2 regions of the Priestia sp. D51 genome follow, and region 1 is predicted to be linked to the other one. Evidence: riboswitches for the same ligand, from Rfam matches in the RefSeq annotation. Region 1 holds a riboswitch; the other holds the start of a gene.

Evidence for each region. Region 1 has a riboswitch for ZMP and ZTP ahead of ACNHOZ_RS25440 (phosphoglycerate dehydrogenase). Riboswitches for the same ligand answer to the same signal wherever they lie in the genome.
Region 2: it holds a riboswitch for ZMP and ZTP, as region 1 does, so the genes downstream of both, ACNHOZ_RS12990 (APC family permease) here and ACNHOZ_RS25440 (phosphoglycerate dehydrogenase) in region 1, are expected to answer to the same signal.

The regions. Positions count from the first base shown of each region.
Region 1 covers NZ_JBLTIR010000010.1:94,945-103,659, forward strand. Annotated here, with positions in the region: gene ACNHOZ_RS25415 (HD domain-containing protein) at 1-3, shown strand, start outside; tRNA gene ACNHOZ_RS25420 (tRNA-Ala) at 110-181, shown strand; gene ACNHOZ_RS25425 (hypothetical protein) at 299-448, opposite strand; gene ACNHOZ_RS25430 (DUF6143 family protein) at 1,158-1,700, opposite strand; gene ACNHOZ_RS25435 (hypothetical protein) at 1,975-2,427, opposite strand; gene ACNHOZ_RS25440 (phosphoglycerate dehydrogenase) at 2,561-3,760, opposite strand; ZMP/ZTP riboswitch at 3,929-4,007, opposite strand; gene htpG (molecular chaperone HtpG) at 4,218-6,095, shown strand; gene ACNHOZ_RS25450 (tubby C-terminal domain-like protein) at 6,126-6,686, opposite strand; gene ACNHOZ_RS25455 (DUF817 domain-containing protein) at 6,742-7,548, opposite strand; gene hpaB (4-hydroxyphenylacetate 3-monooxygenase, oxygenase component) at 7,696-8,715, opposite strand, start outside.
Region 2 covers NZ_JBLTIR010000003.1:200,684-209,398, reverse strand. Annotated here, with positions in the region: gene ppc (phosphoenolpyruvate carboxylase) at 1-1,708, opposite strand, end outside; gene ACNHOZ_RS13005 (acyl-CoA thioesterase) at 2,103-2,612, opposite strand; gene ACNHOZ_RS13000 (hypothetical protein) at 2,804-2,941, opposite strand; gene ACNHOZ_RS12995 (DUF5105 domain-containing protein) at 3,072-4,118, opposite strand; gene ACNHOZ_RS12990 (APC family permease) at 4,298-5,893, opposite strand; ZMP/ZTP riboswitch at 5,950-6,028, opposite strand; gene ACNHOZ_RS12985 (cupin domain-containing protein) at 6,415-7,014, shown strand; gene ACNHOZ_RS12980 (DUF3311 domain-containing protein) at 7,370-7,573, shown strand; gene ACNHOZ_RS12975 (sodium:solute symporter family protein) at 7,573-8,715, shown strand, end outside.

The DNA.
Region 1 (8,715 bases):
TAATATTCATATGAAGAAATTAGAAAACACTGAAAATAACTATTGCGAACGTGCGTCATACGTATTAAAATATAGTAGAGTCAACAGGCAATAAAGACTCTACATAAGCGGGACTGTAGTTCAGTGGGAGAATACTTGTCTGGCAGACAAGGGGTCGTGGGTTCGAATCCCATCAGTTCCATAAAACCAGTCGCATCAAGAGTTTAAAACACTTTAAAACTCTGCCGGATGGAATGGGTGTAATACTATTTCATCTGACCTCTTCATGATTTTCATGAAGAGGTTTTTTATTTTCTTTTTACGATTGATCCTCATGATTTTTATAATTATTCTTTTCACTGCTCCTGCTTACAATTTCTCTAAGTTCGCCCTCATCGCCTTTTGCATTGATGATTTCAAAAAGCTGATTCAGCCCTTCACTTGTTTCATCGTTTGGTTCTTTGCCCATTTTATCCCCTCCTTTTGCTTTTAGGGTGCCCATCTTTTTCGCATTGTTTCATGTAAAAAGCAATTTATCAATATTAATCGGCCATAAAAGTATACCTTTACGATCCTTGTACGATTACTGGTTGTACAGATATACTCAATCAATCCTTGAAATTTTGCAGCGTTTTATAAGGTTTCTAATACTCATCTATAATGAAATGATCATCACAAACTTCGTTAAAATCGTTCTCTTCTTGGAGATCTCCTTCTTTATCTTTAGATATCTCGGTTTCTTGTGTAAATAGTCTAAAAAGCTTGTTTAACATTGTTTCACCTCGTATCTTTCATTAATACATTCAGTATGATTCATTTATATGAAGCCAGTATGAATTGAAACTTAAGATAATGTGAATGTAGACATGAACGTGAGATGTTAAGCATGCTTATATCCTGGACAAAAAAGTTACTTCATTCTACTTATGTATTATCGCTTTGCTTCTTGAGTCCTCAACTTCTTTAAATGCCGTTCAAATCGCTTGCGTAATCGGAATTATACGTTTGCTTGTTTTTCTTTAGTTATATCTACAATCAAACGAAAAAACGCAAGCTATAAAAAAGAACTTTGGATGCTACTGCAAAGTTCTTTTCATAAACACTTACCGTTTGTTAAGAACTGTATTAAATATGAAATAGCTCATACACTTCTCATACAATCGCTAAGACCTATTCAGTTAACAGTCCTTCTTACGTTTTTTCTCGAACCATCCATATGCAATTTCAGCTTCAATTTCTTTATTTCCTGGAGAAACTAAGAAAATAACGTATGAACCGTTGTTTGGAAAGATAAATTTGCCGTCTTCATCACTTACTAATGTACTTTTCGGCGGAACAACACGGTTAAATACGTTTACCCCTTTAGCAGGAACGCCTTTTACCATTTCTGCAAATTTAATTTTTTCTTTTGGCTTTGAACGTATTGTAGTATTTGCTGGACTCACATTATCTGAAGTTGTTCCTTTTCCAGGGGGGATAGAATTAAACCAAATTTCAGCAGTAAAAGGTTCGTTTGAATAGTTAGTGATAGTAAAAGCATTCACAAATAAATCTACTCCGGAGCCGGAAGGGTTCACTAATCCGCCCGAAGCGTTTCTATTTCCATCAAAACGAATAGGCTCAGTTTGTCCAACAAAATAGTCTCCTTTTAACGATTGATATAAAGGATTAGGTATATTAACGGATTTAATATACGGTTTGCTCGACTCGTAATTTGACATACAATCGTCTCCTTTCTGGACTATATTTTAGGAGTTTTTTCTGTAAATGCTTGGACACATGCATATATAAATATATTTAATCTCTATATAAACGCAAAAAGATAGACCCGGTACTGAGCCTATCTTTTTCTATCGTTTTTACAAAAAATTTCCCCTTGGCCCTTTCCTTACTAATGCCCTCGTCGACTGCTGGCGTATAAACGGATTGTTTTTTGACCTTATATTCCGATTCTTTTTTAATCCGTCTACTACCCCTTCTTAAAGTAGTAATCACCTATTCTTTTTTAGTCATAAAATGAAGAATCCTTACCTTTTTTTCACAATACTCAATAATTTCATAACAGGTTGTGAGGATATCATGTCTAGACAGTTCTATTTCATCCAATACAAACTTTGAAAGCTGCTTTTGCAGAACCTCCAGCTTTTTGCTGTCTTCTTCATCGATCCACAGTCCTTCCGTAATACATACATCTGCTAGTTTGTTAATAGATTGGGCCGTCCAGTTTAAGCCGGCTGAAGAAACGGTTATTGTCAGTAAATCATTTTTTATAGCTAAAATAACCTGACACACATGGGTATAGGCATCAACTTTCTTTTGGATAAATGCTTTGCGAAGCTCTTGCTTGTATTGCTCTTTCGACATCGCTATAGCTACGACAGACGTAATGAATGTTCCTGCCAGCGCGATGAGTGACCCTATCAAAATCCCTATCATTTCTTCTGACAAAACGTTCACCTCTTTAAAGGTATTTCTATATGCTATGGGACTGAAGGAAATGATATGAGGATAAATACCATGTAAAAACAGCCCTAACTTAGAAAAGTTAGGGCTGAAACACTAAAATATGATGATAACCAAATTAGATAATACGACTTGTAATAATCCCTTCAATTTGACCAATTTTTTCTTCTAGCTCAGGCACAATCTCGTCACTTACTTGATTGTCAATATCGATCATTGTATACGCATATTCACCGCGGCTTCTGTTCACCATATCTGCGATGTTTAAATTGTAGTTTGAGAATACTTGCGTAAGCTGTCCTACCATATTCGGCACGTTGTGATGGAAAGCAGCTACGCGTTTTTTCCCAGTGTAAGGTAGAGATGCATTCGGGAAGTTCACTGAATTTTTAACGTTTCCTGTTTCTAAGAAATTTTTCACTTGACGTGCTGCCATTACCGCACAGTTTTCTTCTGATTCTTGAGTTGATGCCCCTAAATGAGGAATTGGCACAACATTTTTCATGTTCAAGACATTTTGATTTGGGAAATCTGTAATATATCGACCAACTTTTCCACTTTCAAGAGCAGCTTTCATATCTTCTTCGTTTACAAGCTCACCGCGTGAGAAGTTCAAAATATGAACATCAGGTTTCATGATGCTAAACGTTTCTTTATTGAAAACACCTTTTGTGTCGTCCGTTAATGGAACGTGAACCGTAATATAGTCAGATGCTGCAAATAGTTCTTCTAGAGACATTGCACGCTGTACGTTGCGAGACAAATTCCAAGCTGTATTAACAGAAATGAATGGATCAAAACCAATTACGTCCATATCTAAATCAAGCGCGTCGTTTGCTACAAGAGCACCAATTGCACCTAAACCAATAACGCCTAATGTTTTACCTTTGATTTCTTTTCCAACAAACTGTTTTTTACCTGCTTCAACTAACTTAGGAATTTGATCACCTTGGCCGTCTAATCCTTTTGTCCATTCAACTCCAGCAAATAAGTTACGAGAAGAAGCCATAATTGTAGTTAAAACCATTTCTTTTACTGCGTTTGCATTAGCTCCTGGCGTATTAAATACAACGATACCTTGCTCTGTGCAAGCGTCCACCGGTATATTATTAACCCCTGCTCCAGCTCGTGCAATAGCTTTTAAATTTTGGTCAAATGCCATGCTGTGCATGTTAAAGCTACGCACGACAATCGCATCTGGATTTTCGCTGTCGTTGTCAATTTGATAACCTTCTTGATTAAAAACATTTAGACCTTTTTGTGCAATGTTGTTTAATGTTTTGATTGTTTGTACTTTTTCTAATGTTAATGTGCTCATTTTGTACTCTCCTCTGATTATCATCGTAGTTTTACATGTTTTTACCTTTGGATAAAGGAACTTCATTTTTAATTTTTTTAAAAGTCTGGTTTTTTAGCCTACATGTCTGATAACTTCTATATCCTCTCCCCCTAAACAGAAAGAGGTAAGAGATATGTATTAATCCCTTACCTCTGCCCAGGCGAACGGCTACGTCACTATATGCTTCCTCACGGTTATCCGCGTTTCGCCAGTCACATATAGTCTTTGAAATTAAGTATATTCTAGCAAACTCTTTCAGAACGTTCAACCTTTTTTTAAAAGTTTGCTTTTTTCAGTCAAATTTTTAATCTCTTTAGTGAATCTCCTAATATATTGACAAATATCCTAATACATGTTAAATAAAAAGAGTGATTAGCACTCTATCCACTCAAGTGCTAATTATTTTATAAGCCCTATTTGGAAAGGAGAACTTCTTATGTCAAAAAAAGAATTCAAAGCCGAATCAAAGCGATTATTAGAGATGATGATTAATTCCATCTATTCTCAAAAAGAAGTATTTTTGAGAGAACTTCTATCAAATTCAAGCGATGCAATCGATAAAATTTATTACAAAGCCTTAACAGACGACTCCTTGCGTTTTAACAAAGAAAGCTATTACATAAAAGTAACACCAGATAAAACTAACCGTACCTTAACCATTACAGATACTGGGATTGGTATGACGCAAGAAGAGCTTGAAAGCAGCTTGGGCACAATTGCGCGAAGCGGTTCCCTTGCGTTTAAAAATGAAAATGAAACAAAGGACGGACACACGATTATTGGCCAATTCGGCGTTGGGTTTTACGCAGCGTTTATGGTGGCAGATGTCGTAACGGTGATTAGTAAAGCGTTAGGCAGCAATGAAGCCTATAAATGGGAATCTACTGGTGCTGATGGTTATACAATCGAACCTTGCGAAAAAGAAACGGTTGGAACTCAAATCATTTTAAAAATCAAAGAAAATACAGAAGATGAAACATATGATGAGTATCTAGAAGAGTATCGTTTAAAAGAGATCATTAAAAAGTATTCAGACTTTATCCGCTACCCAATTAAAATGGACATAACGGAAAAACGTCCTAAAGAAGGTTCTGATAACGAGCTAGAAGATTATACAGAAGAGCAAGTTATCAACATTATGGTACCGATCTGGAAGAAAAATAAAAATGAATTGACTTCAGAAGACTATGAGCAATTTTATTCAGAAAAGCGCTACGGGTTTGATAAACCGCTCACTCACCTTCACATTAATGTGGATGGAACGATTCGCTACAATGCTATTTTATTTATTCCAGAAAATAGTCCGTTTGATTACTACTCAAAAGAATTTGAAAAAGGACTTGAACTGTATTCAAACGGCGTATTAATTATGAATAAATGCGCAGATCTTCTTCCAGACTACTTTAGCTTCGTGAAAGGTATGGTAGATTCTGAAGATTTATCTCTTAATATTTCGCGTGAAATCTTACAGCAAGATCGCCAGCTTCAGCTGATTGCCAAAAACATCGGCAAGAAAATCAAAAATGAGTTAAAAAGTTTGCTTAAAAACGAACGTGAAAAGTACGAGAAGTTTTATGAATCATTTGGCCGTCAGCTAAAATACGGCGTTTACAGTGACTTTGGCAGCAACAAAGATGTATTAAAAGACCTGCTTTTATTCTATTCTTCTACAGAGAAAAAGCTCGTAACACTAGACGAGTATGTATCACGCATGCCTGAGGATCAAAAGTATATCTATTATGCATCAGGAGAATCGTACGACCGCATTGAAAAGCTTCCTCAAGCAGAATTAGTTGCAGATAAAGGGTACGAAATTCTGTATTTTACAGAAGATATCGATGAATTTGCGATTAAAATGTTAATGACGTACAAAGAAAAAGAATTTAAGTCTGTTTCAAGTAGTGACTTAGGGATTGAAGCAGAAGAAGAACAGCTCAATGAGTCTGAGGAAAAAGAGAATAAAGAGCTATTTGACTATATGAAAAAAGCTTTGGCGGGAAAAGTAGGAGATGTGCGCGCGTCTAAACGTTTAAAAACACACCCCGTTTGCTTATCAGCTGATGGTGAAGTAACGATTGAAATGGAGAAAATTTTAAGTGCTATGCCTGATAATCAGCAGGTAAAAGCAGAAAAAGTTTTAGAAATTAACGTAAATCATGATGTATTCGCTTCTTTAAAAGATGCATTTGAAAATGACAAAGAGAAACTAGACCTTTATACAAATTTATTATATAACCAAGCTCTTTTAATTGAAGGCTTATCTATTAGTGATCCCGTTGAATTCACAAATGATATTTGTAAAATCATGATATAAAAATCAGGCGCAGAATCATTCTGCGCCTGATTATATGTATGGCATAATAAAAGTAGTTATATAGTAAGAAGCGATAAAAATGGGTACGGGCAGTTCTTCTGTTACTCTTATTGAGTGTTTTCCTTGTTTAAAATGAAAAAGGTCTGATTTAAACTCCGCGACTTTTTCTCTTTTTTGATTAAAAATACACGCTTCCTCTACGGCTTCATGACTGCTTAACATGTAGACGTTATTTCCCCATCTAATTTCTTGTGCTCCTTCGTTTTTAATTATTCCTTTACCTAATAAATCCCCTATTATTTTTCCATTTTCTTTTATCACCCACCGGTGTTTTTTCACGTGATCAATAAACACCGTTCTTCCTTCCCATTGAACTTGTACATGTACCTTTAAGCCGCAGGAAAAGATAGGAAACCAAGAAATAGAATCTAACACTGGAAGTCCATCACGAGTTAAAAAATCAATACTTTTAGTCCACATGTTTTTATGCACTCTCTTAAGTTGTCCGACATTTTCTCCATTTTCATTTGTAACTGCTACGGTCTTTCCCGCTGATTTAAAATAGGGAAGATAAAAGATATATTCTTGCATATAAGCCTCCAAAGATTCTGTACCTTATATTAACAGCATGTACATAGTTATGTTTCTATCTTTCATATATTTCGTTTGTTTCTTCTGATTTCTTACTTTGTTTAAATTGATTTTGATTTTCTTTTAAATGCTTTAGTAAAGCAACAATCAAGAAACTAACAATCACAAGAAGAAGCCAAGAGCTAATTTTACTTATATGAACCATTGTCCACTGCTGCTGTTGATCTGGATACTGCCATGCTCCGAAAAATGTTGCGATATTTTCAGCGATCCAAATGAAAAAGCCAATCAGTACAAAAGACAATACTAAAGGCATGCGATATGTACGTTTGTTAACCGTAAAATATACAAAAGTTCGATAAAAAATAAGTAAAGTAAAAAGTTTTAAAAACCAGCGGAAGTCGTAAATAAAATGATGCGTGAAAAAATTAAGGTAAATAGCCATACTTAGTATACTGACAATCCACGTAGAAGGCCAATTCGTAAGCTTTAATTCAAGCCTTCTCCACACTTGGCACATGTAGCTGGCTACACTAGCATACATAAATCCGCTGTACAGCGGAACTCCCCAGACTTTAGTGAAAGCTTTTTCCGGATAGCTCCATGAGCCCATATGAACTTTGTAGAGTTCTAACGCTAGTCCAATTAAATGAAATACTGCAATGACTTTTACTTCATCAAGCGTTTCTCGTTTAAACATCACCATTAAAACTTGAGTTCCTAGACAGACTAATAAAATAAGGTCATATCTAGAAATAAACGGTACTTCAATTATTTTTGTCATGGCCAATGTAAGAAAAATAATAACAGGAAAAACACAAGATTTTGCTTGTTCTAAACCAAAATAGATTAATTGCTTCATTGTAACATCCTATCTTTATAGTATTCTTTAGTGTGTTCACAGAATGATTCCCTGAAAATTATTGCAGATTTTTCAAATTTATTCAATAAGCATCTCCGCTGTTTTTGTAACCAAACTATCATATCCAGCGGAGATTTGTTTTCTCCGTTAACTTTTCAAAAAATCGGTTACTGTCTGCACATAGCGCTCTTTATCGTAAGATAAGTACAGATAACTGGTTAATTGTACAGGCTCCCCAAAGAAAAAACGTTCATACAGTGTTTCCCTTGTGCCAAACGGACTCATAGTTAAATCCCACGCTAGTCGAAAAAGCTTAATTCGATCTTCTGCACCTCTAGATTTAGCTTGCAAATAACGTGTAATATCTTCTTTAACCAATGAGCGGCACGTATTTTCCGTTGGTATTGCCATTAGTCCGCTTGCACCTAAAAGCTGAATAATCTCTGTAAAGGTAGGATATGTTTTTGAAAATATATTTGCGGCAATACGAAGTGTAGTTTCATTCGGACGCATGTATCCCCATGGATCAATCTCCGCTTCTTCTTCTGCTTTCATCACGAGAGCTTTCATCGTTTCTAGCGCAATAATAAGCTCCGTTGCTTTTTCTCGCACATGCGGATAGTCCGCAATGTTAATGGTTTCAATCAGAGATTGTACAATCCCTAATACAAACTCTGTTTTGACAATTCTCCTTGAAGTTACTTGATGCAGAGCAAAGGCCGAGAAGGAACTAGAAGCAAGGAATGCATTGGATACATCTACATTTTCATAAAAAAACACGCGGTCCCACGGTACTAATACACGTTCAAAGACAACAATGGTATCCATTTCTTCAAATCTAGAGCTCAATGGATAATCAAACGTTGAATCTGTTCCTGCAAACGATTCTCTACAAATAAATTTAACTCCTTCTATATTACTTGGAATTGAAAAAGCAAACCCTTTTTCTTTTCCTTGAATGCCTGCTGAAGACAGTACGAGCAGCTCATCCGTCATGCCACCCTGTGTAGCAAGCAGTTTCGCACCTTGGATAACGATTCCCTCATTGTTTTTATCAACTATTTTTGCTGCTATCGGTTCATCGTTTTGCTCGTAATAAAATTGGATTCGATTGACTTGAGGATCGATGAATGTATGAGTGAGCGATAAATCGTGCTCTCTCACATA
Region 2 (8,715 bases), on a different contig from region 1:
TTTCCTGCAAATCCTTCTGTTTTCTTAAGTGCTCTCGATAAAAATCTAATTGAAATAGCTGTTCCATAATCTTAGGACCTGCTGTGAGATCATCGATCGTTTCAAGCAGCGGGGCTATATTTAACTTGCTTTCAATGCGGCCATCTGCATGAAGGCGGTAAATACCCGCTTCTTTGGCAAGTACCATGACTTCTAACAAATCACTTGCAGACTGCGTCATACTGATTAAGTAGACTTCAATAGATCTTTCTCCAAATTCTTTATGTGCTCGATGTATCATGTTAAATACTTCAATTACTTGCTGCGTTTCTTTAGAGTAATTCTCTACAAACGATAGCACAGGTCTTGGGTCTTGAAGAACTTTCCCTAGCAGCTCAACTTTTTTCTCTTCTGTTAACGCTGAATAATCTTCAGCTAAAGAAACAGCATGGAAAATTTCTTTGATTGCCGCTTCGTGTTCTCCGCTGTGATTACGGATATCAAGCGTTGCTAAATGAAATCCAAACAGCTCAACTTGGCGAATTAATTTACACAAGCTTTTCAGCTGATAATCTTGAGGCTGATGCTTTTGCAAGCTATCTTTGATGAGAAACAAATCTTGTAAAAGTTCTTCCGACCTTTGATAACCTGCTTCCGACTCTCCAACTAAATTTAATTTATGAAGCATAATCGTAAGCTTGCAGCGATATACTTCGTGTTTGATTCTCCATCGCTTTTTCTCAGGCAGCAGCGATATTTCTTGATTAATAGAATCAAGAAGATTATCTGAAACTGCGACTCTTTTTGTAGACTGACTTAACCTTTGTCTCAATTGAGTAAGCGACTCTTTATATTTACGAATAGCTAACTTCCTTTGTTTGACAAGCGTTTGCCACGTTACTTTAGGAGTTACGTTTGGATTTCCATCTCGGTCTCCGCCAATCCATGAACCAAATCGAAGAATATTAGGCACTTTCCAATTTTCTTCGGGGTAATTCTCCTGCAATGAATTTTCCAATTCCTGATGAAGTTGAGGAAGCACTTCAAATAACGTTTCATCAAAATAATATAATCCATTGGATACTTCATCCATTACGGTTGGCTTGCGATCTCGCAGTTCATTTGTTTGCCATAAAATTAACACTTCGCTAAACAGTCTTTCTTCAATTTCTGTACGTTCACGTTTTGTTAACGTTGGATTATCCAAGTTTTTCAGAAGCTCAGCCATTCGTTTATGAATATCAAGGACACTTCGTCTAGTGGCTTCTGTTGGATGTGCCGTGATGATAAGCTCAAGTGATAAAGTTTGAAGCAAATTAGCAATTACATCTGGCGCCACGCCATTATTTTTAAGCGAAACAACGGCGCTTTCCAATGAACCCGGCTGCATAATAGAATCTTCTTGCTGCTGATATTCCCGTCTGCGACGAATTCGATGATTTTGCTCTGCAATATTAACTAAATGAAAATAAACGGCAAACGCCCGAATAACCTGCGCGCGCATCGGCTGTTCAAGAGTAACGATTTCATTTTTTATTTCTTTATAGATGACTTCATCTTTGTTTTCTCTAAGTGATTTTGCCACTTCGCGTATTTTTTCTACTTTGTTGAGCAGTTCTTCTCCACCTTGGTGAACCAGAACTTTCCCTAACAATTGACCGAGAAATTTTACATCACGGCGCAGGGCAGTGCTGCTGTTTTGTCTTTCTGCTGCTTCTACTGTTACCATTAGACACGACACCTTTCTTTATAAATGTTGTACTTTTTAAACTTTTTAGAAAATTATATTAAATTCATATTACCATGAACGAAAATAAATTTCATATAATTTTGTTTCCTCCTCTCGATTAGGAGGAAAGATTCATCAAATATAAAAAAGAGGATGAGGCATAACAAAATGAATCCAATCCTAAGACGAACAAATGGGATACATAAGCTGAACCGCTTGTGACACCGCAGTTGATTGGAAGACTTCACCTCTCCTTTCAATCAACTGCTAGAAAGAACGAAACAGCTGAAACCTACGTTCACCATAACAAAAAAAAACGAACCACTAATCAAACGTGCTGATCAGTGGTTCGTTTTTCACTTGAGCTAAAATACTTTTCAGCCTCTCTTTTATGCTACCAAGGTTGTCCTAAATCCAACACTGAGGCTAGTTCATTGCTTTTTTTACGCACTTGTTTACGTGTGGCAGCACGATCTGCCCCCGTTTGAAACAGATATTTTTCTTCTTCTGTTTCTGGAATAAGCTCCGGTACTGCGCGGGGCTTTCCATCATCATCCATTGCCACAAAAGTTAAAAATGATGTAGCTGCAATTTGACGCTCCCCGGTTTTTAAATTTTCTTTAATCACTTTCACAAACACTTCCATGGATGAACGACCTGTCCATGATACGTATGACTCCAAACATACAGAATCCTGAGGCGTAATAGGGTGCAGAAAGTGAATAGAGTCTGCTGAAGCCGTCACACACTCTGTACGACTGTGACGATAAGCTGAAATGGACGCAATCATATCAATATCACTCATTAATTTTCCGCCAAATAAAGTATTGTGATTATTAATATCATTAGGGAAAATGCGGCTCGTTCGAACGGCCTTTGTATCTTTACAATAATTTGCTTTCATTAGTAAGAACCTCCATTGATGCCTATCATAATAAGAATAAAAGAATGAATGAACCTATACTAGCATATTTCGATAAATTTAGCTTTACAAAAAACTCGTTGATTTATTTACAGAAAACAAAAAAGAGGTTGAGACATAACGAAATAAATCCAATTGAAAGACGAACAAATGAGATACATGAGCTGTACTGCTTATGACACCGCAATTGATTTCCGTGCAAGGCTTCGCTTTCCGCGGGCGGGCGCTGAGCCTCCTCGTCGCTTACGCTCCTGCGGGGTCTCACCTGTTCCGCTTTTCCCGCAGGAGTCTTCGCCTTGCCCTCCAATCAACTGCTAGAAGGAACGAAACAAATAAAACGATATGCACCATCGCAAAAAAACGAACCACTCATCAAACAGATTGATGAATGGTTCGTTTTTTACTTGGGCTCAACTATTTTTGTCCTAGCCTCTTTTTTGTCTATCGAATGTAGCTTGATCCAAACGTTTTACCTAAAGAGTCACTGTATAGGTCACTTGACTTCACAGTCCATTTCCCATCTTCTTTCACCATAAAAATTCGTAGCGGACGACTTCCTTCTTTCGTTTCTAATTCATTTACAATATCTTTGAATTTAGAAGCCGCAAACTCTTCAGAGTGTTTTGTATCGTAATCTTTTGTTTCATCTGTATATGCTCTCTTAAGCTGCGATACGTATGAATATAAGTCTGATAAATTAACAGTAGTGTACTCCACTTCTACTACAGCTTTATTATTTGCATTGGCAATCACATTTGTCTTTACGCTTGCTTTTTCTTTCAAAACATCTTTATACATGTTAAAAAAATCTTTTTTTGCTTTATCGGTTAAACTATTAGAAAACGCACCTTTTAATTCCTCATTAAACGCTTTTTTCTGTTCTTCTATGACAGCTGTTTTGTCCGCTGTTACATATTTATCATAATCTACATTTTCTTTGTTTAAGTAAAGAACTTCCGTGTAAGCTTGCAGAGCTTTTTCTGGGTCTTGTAGCTTATTATAGCTTTTCGCGTATTTCTTCGTATCCAGTGTTAATGTTACTTCGTCAATTTCTTCATCATAATCAGATGATTTTGGCTGAAGCCCAATTTTGTACTTTTTATCTTTTTTGACTTCAAAGACGAACATTAATTTTTTTTGCTTCCCAGCGCCAATCTTGTCAGATGAACTGCTTTCTAGTCCAAGTTCCCTACTGTTCACTCCCGTTTTTGGAGATAATTGTTCATCTCCTTCATATAAATACACACCGTCGTAATCCGATAAAGATATACTGTTTTTGGATACATTTTTCACTTTTAAATCAACTTTCAACAGCCCCTTTTCTTCACTTGTAGCTCCTTCATCACTATCTACTAAAATATAAGAAGCGCTGTCAATAGATGCTTCAATCGCCTTATTTTTAGCCGAAGTGGATCCTCCCGTTTCCTTAGAACTGTTACAAGCCGCTAATACTAGCATAAGTACAAAAACCAAAGCCAAAACATTCATTTTTTTCACAGCTGCCCAATCCCCTTTATTTTGTTTTTTTAGAACTTTATCCCAAATAAAGGTTCCCTCTGTGTAAATCCTTAAACCTTAAAATCTATGTTTTTTACAATATTTTGATAAAAACTAAGTCTAAATTCTCCATTTATCTAAATAAAAACACGAGCACCGGCTCGTGTTTTTTATTTAGATTTAAAATTTTCTTGATTGATTTGTTCAGCTTCTTTCATATATCGGTTAGATTTGCCACTTTTAATTCCCCAGTAATAAAAGGCTAATGATACGCAAGCAATCACTAGCATATCCCATCCGAAAGGTAAAATATTTTTGCCTCCGAATTTTTCGCTTCCTATGTAGGAAATAAAAATCATGCACGCTAAATAGATAAGCATCCAAGCCCCGGTTAAAAATTCTTTTTTAAAGCCCACCCATTTATTTTTCGCTTGGTAATAAAAATAAACTGGCAGGCCAATTGCCATAATAAAAATCACTTCACCTGTAAGTGGCCACCTTGCCCAGTAAAGCGTCAAAGAAGCAAAAACGAAGCCGCATGGCGCAATAACTGATGCCCCTTTTAAATAAAATGGACGGTAAAAGTGTGAAGCCGTTTTTCTTAATGTTATAAGCGCTACAGGTCCCATAATATAGGAGATAAGCGTCGCTACTGAGATCACTTCTGCTAAGACACCCCATCCTCTAAATAAAAAGAGAAACAAAAAGCAGGCTGCTAAATTTAGCCACATAGCTGGGCGCGGGACATTGTAAAGTGGATGAAGAGTACCAAATATCTTTGGCAAATATCCATTTTGCTGCATCCCGTATAACATTCTAGAAGTCGTTGCCGTATATGTAGCACCTGTGCCGGAAGGAGAAACAAATGCATCTGCGTATAACACGATTGTTAGCCAGTTAATTCCAAGCGCAATCGCTAAATCAGCAAAAGGAGAATTAAAATTCAAATGATTCCATCCATCCGCAATTGATGACGGACTTACTGCTCCGATAAAAACAATTTGTAATATAATGTATACAATTCCAGCAATAAAAATTGAACCAATTACAGCTACCGGAATCGATTTATTAGGTGACTTTGCTTCTCCTGCCATATTTACAGGACTTTGAAAACCATTAAATGCAAACACGATACCTGATGTTGCCACTGCCGTTAAAACACTCGCCCATCCGTAAGGTGCTACCCCATGCTCACTTGAAAAGTTCCCGCTATGAAAACCAGCAAAAAATAAAGCCCCTGCCGTTAAACCAGGAATAATTAATTTAACAATCGTAATAAATGAGTTTGCTTTAGCAAAGAGATTTACCGTCCAATAGTTCACAAAAAAGTAAATGAATAATAACAGAGACGCAACTGCCAACCCCTTGGACGTTAAAATGCCATTGTCTACTAATTCATGAGTCCAGCGAGCCCATTTCCACGGCCAAGTACTCATATATTGCACAGATGCAATAGCCTCCACTGTTATCGTTGAAGCGATTGAAATCCAGTTAGCCCAAGCAGCCAAAAATCCAATAAATGATCCGTGTGAATACTGAGGATATTTAACCATCCCCCCTGCTTGCGGAAACATCGCGCCCAGTTCAGCGTACGATAGGGCAATGGTCAAAATAACTACCATTCCAATAACCCATGAAAAAATAGCCGCGGGTCCTGCAATTTGAGCTGCTTTCCATGCTCCAAACAGCCATCCTGAACCGATAATCGAACCTATGCCTGTCATGGTTAAAGCAAATGTTCCCATCTTCCTTTGCATATTGCTCATCCAAATCTACTCCTCTTCCCTAGGAAAATAAAAAAAACACTTGCGAAATTTTCTCAAGTGTTTGCCCAGGCGCGCGGCTTATACGCTATATGCTCCCCCATGGTCATCCATGTTGCGCCAGTCACATATAGGAATATATTTTTTATCAGTATATAACATTCATTACTATTACTCAATACACAAAAATGTTTACATTACTTTTACAAAAGTAATTAATTATTCGTAAAATTCCGAATAAATCTTCTTAAAATCTCTTCCTAATTACAAAAAACAACTAAAACTCTAACCTTGCTTATTATTTGATTCTTTTACTTCACGAGCATATCATCTTCTAAAAATTATATTAATATATATTATTCATTTACAAAATACGAATTAACATCTATATATCCATAGAATTCTTGCACTAGCCCCTTTACTTATATACAATATGAAGAAAAGATACTAAAGTAAACTGCCCACCACTTAGCTACGCTTGAAGTGGGAGACTTCTTTTGGGAAAACGTTAACACCTACATATCATGCACTTCGCAACGAATGAAGTACTTCGAGCAAACTTCTCTGTTTACGCAAGCAAAAAACAGGGAAAATTACGAAAAAAGATTGTTAGAGGGATGCTTATGAATTATGCAAATGTAAAAGTTCTTTATTTTGATGACGACGGAACCATTCCAAATCACCCTCGTCTTCCAGTTTTGTTGTATGAACACGTATTTATTAGTAAGAAAGAGAAAGTAGAGAGCATTTTTAATTCTCACAACTGGAAAAACAGCTGGGTAGGCGGCATATATGATTTTCACCATTACCACAGCAATTCTCATGAAGCACTAGGTGTAATTAGCGGATCTGCACGCTTAAAACTAGGTGGACATATGGGAGAAAATATCGTGGTGCATGCTGGGGATGTACTCGTACTCCCTGCAGGTACAGGACATATGCGTCTGCAGTCAACTGCTGATTTTAAAGTGGTTGGAGCTTATCCAGAGGGCATGGATTACAACTTACGAACAGGAAAACAAACGGATCGCCCTCACGTATTTGATGAAATTGCACAAGTACCTATTCCTACAACAGATCCTGTTTATGGCGACAAAGGACCATTGACAGAGTGGTGGAACTAGACAAGCACTTATTGTCTAGTTTTTTTATTTGCTCGTTTTTATAGCTTCCATAAATCTATATTTGAACATACAAATTCTTTTTCTTTAATGCAATAGCAATATACTTTATCTCATCGAGAAAACTACCTTTCTTCTTTTCCGTTCTTTTTTTGTTTCAAAGGCAACTGCGCTTAGGTTCTCCCCTGCTTTTTCTTCCCTAATCATTTCAAATATCTTCTTCTCATACCCTTTTTTTGTTTTTCTAAAAAAATTTTCGTAATTTATAACGAAATTTTCAAAAAACTTATTGCTTTACTATGTCAGACTTGCTATCATAGTGAACATTGTTAGATAAATTTTAGAGGAGGAGTAAAAATTGAACAGAAAATTCATAATATTTATTTTATTCATCATTCCGTTTATTGCTCAATTCGCTTTTTTACCTTTTGTAAATAACATTCATCCAATTATTTTTGGATTACCTATTTTGCATTTATGGTTATTTTTATGGGTCTTCTTAACGCCTGTGTGTACATTTATCATTTATCGTTTACAAAAATCTTGGGGGGACATTGAATAATGCAAGGAAATTTAACCGCACTTTTAATCACATCAGCAATTGTTCTTGTCGTTATCGCCATTGGCTTTATAGCAGGACGTGACAAATCATCTAGAAGCTCCGTTGAAGAGTGGGCTGTAGGGGGAAGACGTTTTGGAAGCCTGCTCGTCTGGCTTTTAGTAGGAGCAGATTTATATACTGCTTATACATTCCTAGGTCTTACAAGTACAGCTTATCAAGGAGGAAGCATCGCATTTTTTGCCATTCCTTACTCTGTTTTAGCCTTTTTAATTTCATACTTTTTTCTTCCAAAACTTTGGACTGTTGCTAAAAAGCACAAACTTACTACACTTGCTGATTATGCTAGAGAACGTTTTAGCAGTAAATTTCTCTCCTCTTTAATTGCCATAGTAGGTGTATTGATGCTTATTCCATATATTGATCTTCAGCTTAGCGGTATTCAAGATACTCTTCGCGTTGCAGGAACTGGCTACATTAATGTAAAAGCTGTCGTTATTCTTTCATTCTTTCTTGTGGCTCTTTATACTTTTTTCAGCGGAATTAAAGGTCCCACTTATACGGCAATTATTAAAGATATTTTGGTATGGGCGATTATGTTATTTATGGTTGTTTCTCTGCCAATTATGCATTTTGGAAGCTGGGGCAACATGATTGACAATGTTGCAAAGGATGCACCTCAGCTATTAACGATCCCAACACAAGGACCTAAGGGCATTCCATGGTTTATTACAGCATCACTCGTATCTGCTTTAGCTTTATTCATGTGGGCCCACGCTGCTACAGGTGTTTTCACTGCTAAAAGTGCAGATTCGCTTCGTAAAAATGCTGTCTTCTTACCTCTTTACAATATTGTTTTAATTCTAGTCATCTTCTTAGGGTTTATTGCTTATCAAGTATTACCTCAAGATACAACGGATCCTAGATTAGCATTATTAACCTTGATTCAATATTCATATGGTGGCATTGGCCAAGGGTTAGCTTATGCAACGATTGCTCTTGCTTCATTAATTCCATGTTCTATCATGGCGATCGGAGCGTCTAACTTATTTGCAAATAATATATTTAGAGATTTAATTAATCCAAATGTACAGGGTAAAACATTAACAATGGTTACTCGTTCTATGGTTTTTGTTGTTATTGGA